DNA from 3 places in the Turicibacter sp. HGF1 genome. Region 3 is predicted to be linked to each of the others. Evidence: riboswitches for the same ligand, from Rfam matches in the RefSeq annotation. Region 3 holds a riboswitch; each other region holds the start of a gene.
The links. A riboswitch is a leader RNA that binds a small molecule or an ion and turns the genes downstream of it on or off. The one in region 3 is predicted to bind lysine.
Positions count from the first base shown of each region.

Region 1: another riboswitch for lysine. It lies ahead of HMPREF9402_RS12810 (YfcC family protein); the one in region 3 lies ahead of HMPREF9402_RS05930 (Na+/H+ antiporter NhaC family protein).
Region 2: another riboswitch for lysine. It lies ahead of HMPREF9402_RS11115 (transporter substrate-binding domain-containing protein); the one in region 3 lies ahead of HMPREF9402_RS05930 (Na+/H+ antiporter NhaC family protein).

Region 1 covers NZ_AEXQ01000132.1:2,688-8,057, reverse strand. Annotated here, with positions in the region: gene HMPREF9402_RS12820 (alpha/beta hydrolase) at 2-778, opposite strand; gene proC (pyrroline-5-carboxylate reductase) at 909-1,715, shown strand; lysine riboswitch at 2,012-2,185, shown strand; gene HMPREF9402_RS12810 (YfcC family protein) at 2,461-3,894, shown strand; gene HMPREF9402_RS12805 (M20 family metallopeptidase) at 4,020-5,150, shown strand; gene HMPREF9402_RS12800 (AI-2E family transporter) at 5,306-5,370, shown strand, end outside.
Region 2 covers NZ_AEXQ01000113.1:15,269-20,638, reverse strand. Annotated here, with positions in the region: gene HMPREF9402_RS11120 (endonuclease MutS2) at 17-2,362, shown strand; lysine riboswitch at 2,475-2,642, shown strand; gene HMPREF9402_RS11115 (transporter substrate-binding domain-containing protein) at 2,719-3,531, shown strand; gene HMPREF9402_RS11110 (amino acid ABC transporter permease) at 3,534-4,295, shown strand; gene HMPREF9402_RS11105 (amino acid ABC transporter ATP-binding protein) at 4,305-5,045, shown strand; gene trxA (thioredoxin) at 5,228-5,370, shown strand, end outside.
Region 3 covers NZ_AEXQ01000060.1:71,633-77,002, forward strand. Annotated here, with positions in the region: gene HMPREF9402_RS05920 (tetratricopeptide repeat protein) at 1-466, opposite strand, end outside; gene rlmD (23S rRNA (uracil(1939)-C(5))-methyltransferase RlmD) at 891-2,297, opposite strand; lysine riboswitch at 2,550-2,722, shown strand; gene HMPREF9402_RS05930 (Na+/H+ antiporter NhaC family protein) at 2,880-4,487, shown strand; gene HMPREF9402_RS14525 (hypothetical protein) at 4,911-5,063, shown strand.

The DNA.
Region 1 (5,370 bases), on a different contig from region 3:
CCTAAAGTAATTGCGATTTAAAAAATGATTCTGTTGACTCAAATAATAATGCTAAGTAATTAAGAGTCTCAAATCCATGACTTGCACCGGTGATTGTAATGAGTTGTGCTCGATTATTGTAGTATTTCAAATATTCATAAGAAGTCTCGATTGGAACAGTTAAATCTTTATCCCCATGAACTAATAAAACAGATCCTTCAAATTTCTGTGCCGTTTCATAAACGTGTAAGTTAATATCTTGAGTGAAGAATTTCATACCGACTTGTAGAGTTCCCCATGGAAGATAACCAGATTCCTTTATCTCTTCCGTTATTTGTTTTCCAAGTAAAAATCCATTTCTAGCCATGTCAGGAATAAAACCAGCGGGTGCCCATAAGCAAAGTGACTGAATATCATGTGGACGAAGTCCTGCTAATAGACTAGCAACGCAGCCACCCATACTCATTCCAAGAACACCAATACGCTTTGAGTCAATATACTCAAGTGAGCGAACATAATTTAAAATAGCATGGGCATCTTCAAGTTCGGTACTTACAGACATATCTGAGAAATCACCGTCGCTTTCACCACTTCCCATAAAATCAAAGCGATAAACTGCAATACCAGCAGTCTCTAATCGTTTAGCCAATCTTACGAAGCTAAATCCAAATTCACAACGATTAGCTGTGAAACCATGAAATAAAATTATAGCTGGAATAGAAGAACTTATTTGATTAGGAAGGTGTTCAGTCCCACGTAAAACAAATCCATCTCTTACAAACTCAATAGCTTTCATCATTTAAAAATCCCCCCCTAGTATGATTACTAAACTTACTATACCACGAAGGCAATGAATAGTTAAGTAAACGTTTTTATTATTATTGAGAAGTATGAATAAAAGACTATAATAAAATAAAGGAGGATGAAATATGAAGTATCCGGTTGGATTTATTGGTAGTGGTAATATGGCGATGGCGATGTTAAAAGGATTATTGAAATCTGAATTAATATTATCAAATGATATTTTGATGTCTAATCCTAGCCAGACAAAAGTTAATCGATTTGTTGAAGATTATAAAATAAATGGGACAACTTCAAACCAAGACGTTGCAAATTTATGTCAAATTGTTATTTTAGCAGTTAAGCCATATTTATATCCCGCTATTATTGATGAAATTAAAGAAAGTATTCATAAAGAAACCATTATTGTGAGTATTGCAGCGGGACCAACACTTCAAATGATTGAGGACTATTTTCAAAAAAGTATTAAGGTAGTTCGTACAATGCCAAACACACCAGCACAAGTCGGTGAAGCGATGTCAGCAATTATACCAAATCGCAATGTTACAGAAAATGAGTTAAATCAAGTGATTGCTATTTTTAATAGTTTTGGAAAATGTGAAGTGGTGTCTGAAGCATTAATTGATTCCGTTATTGCTGTGAGTGGATCATCACCTGCTTATGTTTATATGATGATTGAAGCAATGGCTGATGCTGCTGTTTTACAAGGGATGCCACGAAATCTTGCTTACGAATTTGCTGCACAAGCAGTGCTTGGAGCGGCGAAAATGGTACTAGAAACAGGGATGCATCCAGGGGGATTAAAAGATCAAGTTTGTTCACCAGGTGGCACAACAATTGAGGCAGTTGCTAAATTAGAACAAGAGGGATTTAGAGCAAGTATTATGAATGCTATGGAAGCTTGTGCAAAGAAATCTAAAAAAATGAGTAAATAAAAAAGACACGCTTTAAAACTAGCGTGTCTTTATAGGCTATTTATATAATTTATCTTCTTTTTTCTCAAATTTTTTTTCCTCATGATGTTGTTCTTTATGATGAATTTCCATTTCATGAATTTTTTCTTTAATACTCATTAAGGACATCTCATTTTTAAAAATTTATTATAGTTAGCTCTCTATAGTGTATTTATTAAAAAAATATAAAATAGAAATTTTATTGGATAGTTACATAAATTTACACTTGCAAAAGAATAGAATATAGTTTATGATTTAATTAATTAAAAAATAAATAGGTTTTAGATAGAGGTGCGGTAACTAAGAGTACTATTGAAGAGTGAAGACGTAGACGCAATAGGAAAGGAGTTCTCGCCGAAGCCTATCATCGATACTTTAAGGTGATAGAGCTGGTGTTATGTAAAATATACTTAACACTGTCACAAAATATTTTGTGGTGAGCTATCATTTAAGATGAATGCATTGTATATCGATTAAATGATATATTAAAATTCAAAGTCTTGAGTGATTTGCTCAAGGCTTTTTTTTATTAAAGCCAACCATAAAAATTGTGGAGGGCTATCATTTGAGCATTCAAAAGTAAACGCACGTTATGTGATTATTTCTGAAAAGTCTTGAGTGATACTCAAGACTTTTTTTATTGTGAAGCTCTTGCACCTCATACCATCCAAGAAAAGATGGGGACAATGCTTTATTGGATGTTAAAAACCTGAAGGGAGATTAATATATGTTAAGTCTTAGAAGAGCCAGAAGTATTGAAACTGAGGCAGGTGCGAAAAAAGAATTTAAAGTACCACATACGCTAGTTATTATTTCTTTTATCTTAGTCATCGTTGCCGTAGCAACATGGATATTACCAGCTGGGATGTATGAGCGAGTGGTTAATGATTTAGGTCGAACAGTCGTTGTGGATGGATCGTTCCAATACATCGAGCAATCACCGCAAGGATTATTTAGTTTATTACAAGCTCCATTAGAAGGAATTGTAGGAGCTTCAGAAATTATTGCCTTTTTATTTATCGTAAGTGGAGCAATTGCTATTATTACAAAAACACGTGCAATTGATGCTGGAATTACAAGTGCCGTTAAATCGTTCCATGGAAAAGAGATGTTAATGATTCCGTTTATTATGGGATTATTCTCATTAGGTGGCGCAGTTTTTGGAATGACGGAAGAGGCAATTCCATTTATTGCAATGTTGATTCCACTTTGTTTAGCTTTAGGTTATGACAGTATTATGGCGATGGCTATTTCTTATGTTGGATGTATTGTTGGTTTTGCTACAGCAATGATTAATCCATTCTCAGTAGGGGTTGCTCAAAGTATTGCAAATGTTCAAGCTGGATCAGGTGTGGGATTCCGTACTCTAATTTGGGCAGTTACAACTTTAGCATCTATTCTATTCTTAATGTGGTATGGTCGTCGTATCAAACGTAATCCAGAATTAAGTCCCGTTTATGAAATTGATCAGTCACGTCGTGAAGCATTAAAAGAATCAACTGAAGAACATATCGAGTTTACAGTAAGACATAAAATTATTTTATCTTCGATTTTAGTTTGTTTAGCTGGAATTGTCGTTGGAGTACTAAAATTTGATTTTGCTATTCCAGAAATCGCGGCTTTATTCTTAGCTACAGGAATCGTGGCAGGATTTATTGGACGTTTAAGTTTTGATGATATGGCAACATCGTTTGTAAGTGGAGCAAAAGATATGATTGGAGCAGCTATTGTGGTTGGATTTGCTCGTGGAATCGTGATTCTTGCACAAGATGGTCAAATTATTGATACAATTCTTTACCAATTATCAAACTTCATCGGTCAATTACCTTCGTTAATTGCGGGATATGTCATGTTCTTTGTTCAAATGTTTATTAACTTCTTTATTTCATCAGGTTCAGGACAAGCAGCTTTAACAATGCCGATTATGGCGCCACTTGGTGAGTTAGTTGGAATTACACCGCAAACATCAATTTTAATTTTCCAATTTGGTGATGGATTCTCAAATGCGATTTTCCCAACAAGTGCAGTCTTAATGGCTTGTTTAGGGGTAGCAGGTATCCCATGGTCAAAATGGATTAAATGGATTTTACCACTACAAGTTATCTTTGGAGTAATTGCTATTATCTTTATTACAATTGCTATTTTAATGGGTTGGTCATAATATTAATTTTGCTAGGCATTTTCTTTATAGAGAATGCCTAGTAAACTATAGTTGAACTTAAAATGAAAAATGAATTAGAATAAGAAGAAATCTATCAATAGATTTTTGTATACAGGAGGGGCATTATGAAAGAACAATTATTGCAAATTAGTGAAGAGCTTAAACAAAGATTATGGGAAATGAGTGACTATATTCATGATCATCCTGAGCTTGGAAACCAAGAGTTCGAAGCTGTAAATACATTAACTTCATTTTTAAAAGAACATAATTTTTCAGTTGAAGTAGGTGTTGCAGGATTAGAAACAGCATTTACAGCGGTTTACGATAGTAAAAAACCTGGATTATCTGTCGCTTATTTATGTGAGTATGATGCATTACCTGATTTAGGTCATGGATGCGGTCATAATATGATTGGTGTAATGAGTGCTGGAGCAGGGGTTTTATTGAGTAAAATTATCGATGAAGTTGGTGGAAAAGTTTATGTTTTTGGAACGCCAGCTGAAGAAACAAATGGCGCTAAAGTAACCATGGCTGAGGCAGGATTATTTAATGAGATGGATGCTGTTATGATGGTTCATCCGGATGGATATACAACAGAAAGTGGAACATCTTTAGCAATGGAAGCTTTACAATTTGATTACACAGGACGTCCTTCTCATGCAGCAGCGAGCCCAGAGAATGGAATCAACGCTTTAAATGCTGTTATTCAATTATTTAATGGAATTGATGCATTACGCCAACATGTTAAATCAGATGTTCGTATGCATGGGATCATTACAAATGGTGGGGTAGCAGCGAATATTGTACCAGAACATGCCACAGCACAATTTTATATTCGTGCAGCAACGAAAGAATACTTAGCAGTTGTTAAAGAAAAAGTTTTAAACATTGCACAAGGTGCTGCTTTAATAACAGGAACAACAGTAGAGATTAGTAACTATGAATTATCTTATGATGATTTAAAAACGAATCAAGTATTATCAAATGCATTTAATGAAAATTTACGTCAACTTGGAATCACAGATATTCATCCAGCTAAAAAGGAAACTGGATCAGTCGATATCGGAAATATTAGTAACATTTGTCCAACGATTCATCCCTATATTGGAATTGGTGATTGTAAGATTGTTGGACACTCACAACAAATGGTTGATGCAACCGTTACAAGTCTTGCACATGAACGTCTAGTCATTGCAGCATTAGCTTTAGCATATACAGGATATGACGTGTTAAGCGAATCAATTAAATTAAAATAAAATACTTTTATATGCCACCTCATCTCGTTAATAGGATAGGTGGCTTTTTTACAAAAATTACTTAAATATAGGCGAATATAAGCTACTTTTTTAGCCTAATAATAGTATATAATAGAGTTATAATTTAGTATGAAATAACAATAATAGGAGGAGTTATGAAGATTAATTGGGATAAAAAATATACTACCATTGCGATATATGCTTTTATTGTCATTTGTTT
Region 2 (5,370 bases), on a different contig from region 3:
AAGTGGAGTGAGATTAGTGAAACAAGCTATTCAGATATTAGAATTTAATAAGATTAAACAAACGATTGAGTCGTTGTGTGCTTGTTCGCTTGGACAAAAACGCGTGGCTTTATTAAAGCCAACGACGATTGAAAAAGATGTGGAGTATGGATTAAATCAATCAGATGAAGCCTTAAGAATTATTTACGCGTTAGGAGAGGCTCCACTAGGTGGGGTATCTGATATTTCAGAGGCGATTGCGCGTGCGAAGATTTCAGCGATTCTATCTTCACAAGAGTTATTAGCGGTGAGCCGCTTACTTTATGCGGTGTCACAGATGAAATCTTTTGCAGAACGTTTAAATGAGATTAAAGTCGATGCCCCGATTTTTGCACATCATACGAATACGTTAGTCGCTTTATCGAGTTTACAAAATGCTATTAATGCGTGTATCGATGAGACAGGATATGTGATGGACAGTGCATCAGGTGAATTACGTAGTATTCGTCGTGCTATTCAAAGCACCGAATCTCGTATTAAAGAACGTCTAAATCAAGTCGTATCAGAGCGTCGTAGCAAATTGACAGATGGAATCGTAACGATTCGTAATGAACGTTATGTTGTTCCAGTTCGTGCAGATTATAAAAATACGTTTGGTGGAACGATTCATGATCAATCCTCATCAGGAAATACGTATTTTATGGAACCAAAAGAAGTGGTGGATTTAAATAATAAGTTGCAAGAGTGGCATGTAGAAGAACGCCGTGAGATTGAACGTATTTTACGTGAATTAACCGAAGAAGTGAAGAAGTTTGTTGACTTACTGTCATTAAATGTTGAGCTTCTTGGAGAAATTGACTTCATGTTTGCAAAAGGAAAGTATGCCCGTTTAATTAATGGAACGCGTCCTAAAATAAATACTAAAGGGATTATCCGTTTAGTGGCTGCTAGACATCCCTTAATTGATCAAAAGTCTGTTGTGGCTAATGACATCGAACTTGGAGATGAGTATACGACGATTGTAATCACAGGTCCAAACACAGGGGGGAAAACTGTTACGTTAAAAACGGTGGGATTACTAACGTTGATGGCACAAGCAGGTCTTTTAATTCCGGCACACGAGTCATCACAATTGGCTATTTTCGATCATGTTTTTGCTGATATTGGAGACGAACAAAGTATTGAACAAAGTTTATCAACGTTCTCATCTCATATGACAAATATCGTTAAAATTATGGAACGTTTAACAGTGAATAGCTTGATTTTATTTGATGAGCTAGGGGCAGGAACCGATCCGAAAGAAGGCGCATCACTTGCTATTTCGATTTTAAATTATGTTAAGGTTCGAGGAGCGCGTACGATTGCGACGTCGCATTACCCTGAGCTTAAGGCCTATGCTTATGAGCAAGATGATGTGATTAATGCATCGGTTGAATTTAATGTTGAGACGCTTTCCCCAACGTATCGTTTACTTGTTGGAGTACCTGGACGTTCAAATGCCTTTGAGATTTCAAAACGTTTAGGATTAAAAGAGGCCATTTTAAATCAAGCTCGTTCATATGTTGAAAGTGAACGAACAGAAATGACGGATTTAATTACAAAACTTGAGGATCGTGGATTACAATTAGATCAGGAGATTCAACATCTTCAGCAACAAAATACATTAGTTGAAGAAATGAAAAAAGAATATGAGCAAAAACTGGCAAAATTTGAGGCAGAACGTGAAAAAGTCTTAGAGGATATCAAAAAAGAAGCATTTGAAAGTGTTCGCCAAGCAAAAGAAGAAGCAGAACAAATTGTGATGGATTTACGTCAAGCGAAAAAAATGGCTGATTTATCAATGAAAGATCATGAGTTAACAGAAAAATTGACGTCATTAAAGAAAGCAGAGGCGAAACAAGCAGAGCAATTTAAGAAAAAGGCTCAAAATAAACAGCCGTTAAAACCAGGTGATGAAGTGATGGTTTTATCTTTAAATCGTCAAGGTGAACTGATTGAGCAAACCAAAAATGGAGAATGGATGGTTCAACTGGGTATGATGAAAGTGAACATTAAACCTGAAGATCTTCAATATTTACGTAAATCGGTTCAGAAAAAGGAAACAAAAAAAGGGCAAATGGTTCATAAACGTAATAGCCATGTCGGAATTCAATTGGATTTACGAGGAGAACGCTATGAAGATGCTATGTTAATGCTTGATAAATACTTTGATGATGTCTTATTGGCTGGATATCAAACGATTACGATTATTCATGGTCATGGAACGGGAGCTCTTCGCCAAGGGGTTCATAAATATTTAAAACAAAATAAACACGTTGCAAGCTTTAGATTTGGGGGAGCCGGTGAAGGTGGAACTGGAGCAACGGTTGTTGAATTAAAATAAGGGAGTCCTGTCTATCTCGAGTCAATCGGGATAGATTTTTTTGTGAAAATATATTTTTCAAAATAAAGTTTACATTATATGGAAATCATGTTATTTTATAAGAGGACAAAAAAAATCGTATAGAGGTAGCGTTGCATCAGAGTACAACAGGGAGCTGGCAAGTGAGGAAATGTTGGAAAGGTAATCATCGCCGAAAGTTTCGTATTGGCAAATACGTCACTTGGGGTTGCAGGAAATACCTGTAACACTCCTTCAGTTTTGAAGAGGAGCTATTAAACAGAGGACTTTTTTTCAGTCGTGTTAATAGCACGACTTTTTTTGTTACAATCAATTTTAATCAAAGGGGAGATTTTAATATGAGAAAATTAGTTGTAACGTTAGCAGGATGTATTTTGCTTGCAGGATGTAGCGGGAATGCTACAAGTAATTCAAAAGATACGTTTACGGTTGGAATGGAATGTAATTATGCTCCGTTTAACTGGCAAACGTCAGCACCAACACAGACAAGTGTATCAATTGGTGGAGCAGGATTTTGTGATGGATACGATGTGAGAATTGCAAATGAAATTGCAAAGAGCATGGAAAAAGAGTTAGTGATTAAAAAATTAGAGTGGGATGGTTTGCAATTATCACTAGAATCGGGAGAAATTGATGCGATTATTGCTGGGATGACCGCTAATGAGGAACGTGAACAAGGAATTGATTTTACGACACCTTATTTTGAATCAGAAATGGTACTGATTGTTCGTGCAGACGATGATTTAGTTCATGCAACATCTATTCAAGATTTTAGTGGTAAAAATGTGATTGGACAGATGAATACTAATTATGATACGGTAATTGACCAAATTGAAGGGGTGAATCACTTAACACCTAAATCTTCTTATCCTGAGTTAGTGGTCTCTTTACAATCAAATGAAGCAGATGCTATTACGGCTGAATTACCCGTTGCCGAAGGGGTCATTCAAGCTAATCCAGATTTGACTATTGTTCACTTTGCAGAAGGTAAAGGATTTGATATTGATACATCTGTTTCAATTGGATTAAAAGAAGGCAGTCGTGGTACAGAGTTCTTTAATCAAGTTCAATCTGCTTTAGATAATATTTCAGATTCGACTCGAAATGAATGGATGACAGAATCTCGCGAAAGTGCGCCAACAGGTGAATAATTATGATGTTCTTAACCACTCAAAATGGCTTTTTAAATAAATCATTTTCTTTATTTGTTAAAAATTTTGATTTGTTCATGTATGGAATTAAAATGACACTCATTTTAGCTTTTTTAGGAACGATGTTAGGCTTAGTTATTGGGTTAGTTCTAGGGGGATTGCGTGCGATTACAATTGAACCAAGAGACTTAAAAAGTGTAAAAGTGTTAAAAAAAATGATGCACTGTTTGATAGGTCTTTACGTTTGGTTTTTTAGAGGGACTCCAATGATGGTGCAAGCGATGTTTTTATATCATGCTTTACGTCCTATTCTAGGGTGGAGTTCATTAACTGCAGGGATTGTGATTATTTCGGTTAATACTGGGGCTTATATGGCAGAAATTATCCGTTCAGGTATTCAGTCAGTGGATAAAGGGCAACTTGAAGCCGCTAGAAGTATTGGAATGACCGCTTTTCAATCGATGATGTACATTATCTTACCTCAGGCGATTAAAAACGCCTTTCCTTCTATTGGAAATGAATTTATTGTGAATATTAAAGATAGTTCAATGTTAAATGTCATTGGGGTGATTGAAGTTTTCTTCCAATCTAAATCAGTAGCAGGAAGTGTGATGCTATATTCTGAGACGTTTTTTATTACGTGCCTCATTTATTTAGTGTTAACGACAATTACAGCACAAATTTTAGGTTGGATTGAAAAGAAAATGAACGTGAAAAAAACTTCATTTCCATCATCGCAAACGGTTCCAATGGCAAATCTTTAGGAGGAGAGTATGGCAGAAAATACGATGATCAACATCCATCATTTAGAAAAACGATTTGGAGAACTAGAGGTTTTAAAAAACATAGAGTTTCATGTGGATAAAGGAGAAGTTATTACGATTATTGGATCAAGTGGAAGTGGGAAATCAACTCTACTTCGATGCCTTAATTTATTAGAAATTCCAGATAGTGGTGAAATCTTATATCGAGGCCAGGATATTTTAAAGGGAGAACTTAATGTTAATCAATACCGAACTAAAGTCGGGATGGTGTTTCAAAGTTTTAATTTGTTTCAAAATAAAACAGTTCTTGATAATTGTGTCATTGGACAAACAAAAGTATTGAAACGAAGAAAAGAAGAGGCGATCGAAAAAGCGATGTTTTATTTAGAGAAGGTCGGAATGAAATCATTTGCTCATGCAAGTAGTTCACAATTATCAGGGGGGCAAAAACAACGTGTAGCCATTGCGCGTGCTTTATGTATGGAACCAGAAGTATTGTTATTTGATGAACCGACAAGTGCCCTTGATCCCGAAATGGTGGGTGACGTTTTAAAAGTCATGAAACAATTAGCGGAGGATGGATTAACGATGATTGTGGTGACACATGAAATGGGATTTGCTAAAGAGGTGAGTCATCGAGTTGTTTTTATGGATCGAGGGGTGATTGCTGAGGAAGGAACACCAGATGAAATCTTTGTAAATCCTAAACAGGCACGAACGAAAGAATTTTTACGCCGATATTTAAATTAGTTAAAGGATCATGTTGGCGCTCCATTTACTGTTTAAAATAAAGGGATTGTTAGAAAGTTATGGGGATAGGTGTCTAAAAATGTGAAATAATATTTGGGTGAAAGTGCAATCTATTTGTAATTTCATGGTAATATGATATACTTATGATAGACTATCAAGAAGTATTAGAGGAGGAAATAAACATGGCAGTTATTCATGCAACAGAAGAAAATTTTGCTCAAGAAATTGCAACTGGATTAGTTTTAGTTGATTTTTATGCAGATTGGTGCGGACCATGTAAGATGATTGCGCCTGTTCTAGAAGAGTTAGCGACTGAATTACAAGG
Region 3 (5,370 bases):
GATTTTGATGACTTAAAGAAGCGTAGGAAATCGCCAACGAAAAGTGTTGATTCGATTCAATCCATTGACTTTTTTGTTGATAATCAACGGCAATTAATTCTTCTAACTTTAGGCCTTCTTCATATAGTTCATACTGTGCCACGACTTTTTTAAATTTTTCATATTCAGTTGATAAGGTTTCCAATCGACAGCGCTCAGACACCCAATCCTTTGCCTGTTCAACGGCCGATTTTTTAAATGATTCTAGTGTAAACTCTTCTTGTAAAGCCCCATCTGATAACTCCAAAAGAATGCTATAAATCAACTCAACTGTTTCATTAGGAATAATGCGGCGTCCATTTTCTGCCATACTAATATAACTACGAGAAATACCATACGCCTGAAAAGCCTCTTGCTTAATATGATATTGACGTCGACACCATTTGATTTTTTCTGATACTTCTAAAAACAATTGCTTCAACTCCATCCAATCTAAATCATCCTGAGAATTTAAGTCTTTTTGAGACTAAGACATCCTATAAGTATCTATTCTCAACTCCACGAGTATCGCTAAAAATTTTCCAAGTATGAAAAACTTATTTTAAATGATAGATATAACCTAACTCTATTTTACAACAAAAAACATCATTTTTCTTGGTTTTAATGATAGAAAATAAACTTCTCATCCTCTTAATATTCTAATTCATGATTCATCTCTTCTAAACCTGTCATTTTATGCATTTAAATTTCACTCATCTAAATCATCTAACAACAAAAAAAGTCAAGAACATTACAATTTAAGTAATCTTCTTGACTTTAATTCTAGTCGCAAGGTCTATGCCTTTAACCTTATAAAATTATCTTTTATGACGCTTAAGATAAAATTTATGATGTCGATTCAGTCTCCTAAATTAACGACGTGAATCTTTTTTTACTTTTTCTGATTTATCCATACGAGTTAAACGAACAACCGCTTCAACATGAGATGTTTGAGGGAACATATCAATCGGTTGAATATAATCTACTCGGTATTTTTTTGTTAACTCTTTTAAGTTTTTAGCTAACGTTGATGGATTACATGATACGTAGACAATACGTTTTGGTTGGACACGTTTTAACATCTCAATTAACTCAGGCCCCATTCCCGTACGAGGTGGATCGACGATAACCACATCTGGTTTGAACCCTTCATTTGTCCATTTTGGCACGATTGACTCTGCTTTACCAACCGCATAATACGTATTATCAATGTTATTTAATTTTGCATTTGCTTTCGCATCAATGATAGCCGCACGAGTAATATCCACCCCACGTACTTCACTTGCCTGATCAGCCACCCATTGACCAATCGTTCCAACTCCACAGTAAGCATCTACCACTTTTTCAGTTCCTGTTAAAGAAGCAGCATACTTCACTTGATTATATAACTTCACTGTTTGTTCTGGATTTAATTGATAGAAAGCGCGTGGTGATAAATTAAATTTAAATTTACCTAAACGATCTGTAATAAAATCTTCTCCCGCTACTTTAATCATATCTGGTCCAAAGATTTCATGCGTGTCATCAGAATTATAGTTGACATAAACTGACTTCACTTCAGGACAATACTTCATTAAATCAAGCGCTAAAGAATACATCTTCTTGAAGTCTTTATTCGCTAATACAAACGTCACTTGAATCTCACCTGTTCGATATCCACGACGAACGACAATGTGACGAGCTGTTCCTTTTTTCGTTTTGGGTGCATACGCAAAAACTTTATAATCATCTAATAAATCAACCGCGTGATTCACGACTTTGTTGATTTCTTCGTATTGAACCTCACAATCTGTGACATTTACTAACTCTCGTGAGTTCATGCTATAGAATCCGACCATCACACCATCTTCATCATACCCAACTGGCATTTGAGCACGGTTACGATAATTATATGGATTATCCATTCCCATCGTTGGACGGATATCTAATTCTTCAGGATCTAAATTGGTGTAACGTTCAACCGCTTGCCAAATGGCATCGCGTTTAATACGCAATTGTTCCGGGTAGGTCATATGTTGTAATTGACATCCACCACATTGTCCATAAACCTCACAAGCTGGTTGACAACGATGTCTTGATTTTTTCTTAACGCGTACTAATTCTGCTTCTGCATAACCACCTGCTACACGTGTACAAGTTGCCACAACTTCTTCCCCAACTAATGTTCCTGGGATGAACACCGCTTGTTTTTTATAATAACCGATTCCCTCACCGTTAATCCCGATGCGTTTAATCGTCACTAAAAATTCTTGACCAACCTTTAAAGGTGACATATTCATAAAAAAAACCTCCAATGCTTTTAAGCTACCCTTTATCTTACCACATTCGTGATTATTTTACATATCTTATTCGCAGATAGTTGACAAAATCCTCTCTTATTCGCAATAAATACACTGAGATGATGATCTTTCATTTATTATGTTGCAATGATACGTAATTTTATACCATTTTTACTTATTTATAACAATTCATATTGACTCTACAATAAAAGATGCTACAATAGGGATAATTGAATACGTCTCTGTTCTCTTTGATGAGTTAGAGGTGCATGGCTAAAGAGTAGGAATTTCGAGAGTGACGTCTAAGACAAATTCTAAAAGGTATCCATGCCGAAGTGAAAATAGTGTCCGCTATTTTTTGCTGGGGTTAGATTGAAGAAGTCTAACACTGTCACTGCCTATGGTAGTGGAGAACTAATGATCGGAGAGTTAAATAATACGTGTATCACTAAGGGATCTTTTTTTAGCTACCCCATTATTGAGCAATGTATGAGTTTAACTCTGCATTGCTCTTTTTTTTATAACTTTCAGAGCCGGACGAGATGATTCAATCAAAGTTCAATATAAAAGGAGAGAATGAAAATGGTTGGAACCATCTATGCCTTAATTCCGGCAATCCTCACAATTCTTTTGGTTATCATCACACGTCGCGTTATCTTATCACTAGGAGTCGGTGTCATCTGTGCTGCTTTAATTTTATCAGCATTTAGCATCGGAGATACCATCTCAACCCTACTCATCACTTTTAGTTCTCTAGTCATTGAAGAGGATGGACTTTACGGATTCTTAAATGAGTGGAATATGTCCATCATCTTCTTTTTAATCGCCCTAGGTATTATTACAGGCTATATCGTCTTATCAGGAGGGGCCACTGCTTTTACAAAAGCCATTATTCGTCGCGTTCAAACACGCGAAGGGGTACAATATACCGCTGCTATTTTAGGAATTCTGATTTTTGTTGATGACTACTTCAACGCTTTAGTCGTTGGAAATGTCTCAAAACCATTAGCCGAAGCACAAAAAGTATCGCGAGCTCGTCTCGCTTATATCGTTGATTCAACGTCAGCACCTATTTGTGTCATTTCCCCCATTTCAAGTTGGGCAACTGGAATCATGGGTTCTATGGCTGTCATCTTAGCAGGAGCAGGCATTTCTTACAGTGCCTTCTCAGCCTTCTTAATGACCATTCCTTATCATTTTTATGTCATCACAACCCTCATCATGGTCTTCGTTGTCATTCGCTTTAACTTAAATCTTGGATTAATGAAAAAATACGAAGCCGACACGTTACAAGGAAGCGACAGCTCAATTGTAGGCAGCGAACTATCGAATCCCCATGAAAAAGATGTTGAATCTTCAAAAGGAACGATTTGGGACTTAATTCTTCCTATTCTAACCTTAATTATTGTCACGGTTGGAACAATGGCTATCACCGGAATTCAAGGGGCACAATCAGTCACTGATCCTGAGTTTAACTTCTTCTTCACCGTCCTTGACAACATCGCTCTCTCTAAAGCACTTCGTTATGGAGGAATGGCTGGATTAATCGTTTCAATGGGACTGGCTTATCGTCATGTTTTAAACAAAGAAGTCACACTACCTGATTTTTTAAAAGCTTTTATGATAGGAGCTCGCTCTATGTTTGGAGCGATTGGAATTTTATTATTAGCTTGGGCGATTTGTGAACTAGTTGGAGCCTTAGATGCTGGAGGCTATTTAGCTTCAGTGATTACAAGCACCAATATTAATCCAAACTTTATTCCAGTTGTCATGTTTATAGTCGCAAGTTTTATGGCTTTCTCAACCGGAACATCTTGGGGATCATTCGGAATCTTACTTCCAATTGCGGGAAGTGTTGCCGCAGCCATCGACTTAAATCTGATGATACCGGTTATGGCTGCTGTCTTATCGGGTGCAATTTTTGGAGATCATGCGTCACCGATTTCAGATACAACCCTTCTATCAGCCACTGGGTCAGGTTGTGACCTCGGAGCTCACTTCAACTCCCAACTCCCTTACGCTCTATTATCAGCAGGTATCGCTGCCTTAGGCTATATGGCGTTTGGGGTGACAGGGACTTTAATGACGTCTTACATCGTCATGGCTTTAGGATTTGCTTTGGTAATTTTCTATGCTCGACGTCAAAACGTTAAGAAAGTTGAAAACCTACACTTAATGCCAAATGAATAAGAAATCAAAACGGGAGAATATGACATAAATTTAAAAGGAGTCAATGAACAGGGGGGAAACTGATTCAATGACTCCTTTTTATTATATTTCTAAGAGAGGTTGAGAATTGGAGAAAAGATTTATCATCTTGTACTAAACATAACATAGGGGGAGAGTTACGTCTCATACAAGTACATTATGGGAACACTTTTCAAATCTTAAACAAAATAAACAAACTTTTTTAAAATTTTATTTTCTTCCTTTTATAGGATTTAATGTTTCAGATGTTGCAAAATCTGAAGAGGAAACTGAGGGCTTTATCATCACAATGATAAACTTTAAAATTCAACGAAAATCGTCATAAATTTTAAAATAACTAATAAAGTATAATAGGAAACAAATTACCTATACTAATAGTATTTCGAATAAAAGGAGAGACTCTTCATGGAAAAAACAAAAACTTTCCAACTTACCGAAAGTCAATACAATCTAGTCGAAGAATTACTCGAAATCGCACCCGGTCATACCGAAGCTGAAAAACTCATTTCTGCTCTTGAACTTGCCGTCGAAGTCGGGGCTCACACCGATATGTTTTAACATAAAAAGGTCCCAATAGAAGCGGGACCTTTTTATGTTAAATAATAAAATTCTTTTATAAAAATGAGATGGGTCACCTAGCGATTGCTACTAGCAATCTTATCCTCCACTACTAGGGAATGGGTCACCTAGCATCTTATCCTCCGCTACTAGGCAATGGGCTCACACCTATGGTATTTGGCACCCCATTAGTGGAGAAAACCACTTCGTGGATGGGGTCCCCCTTGTTAGGATAACTTCGCCTTTCAGTCTACTAAAAAATATATTTTCTATAAAAATACGATAGACTCTCGTCTATCGTGGCACT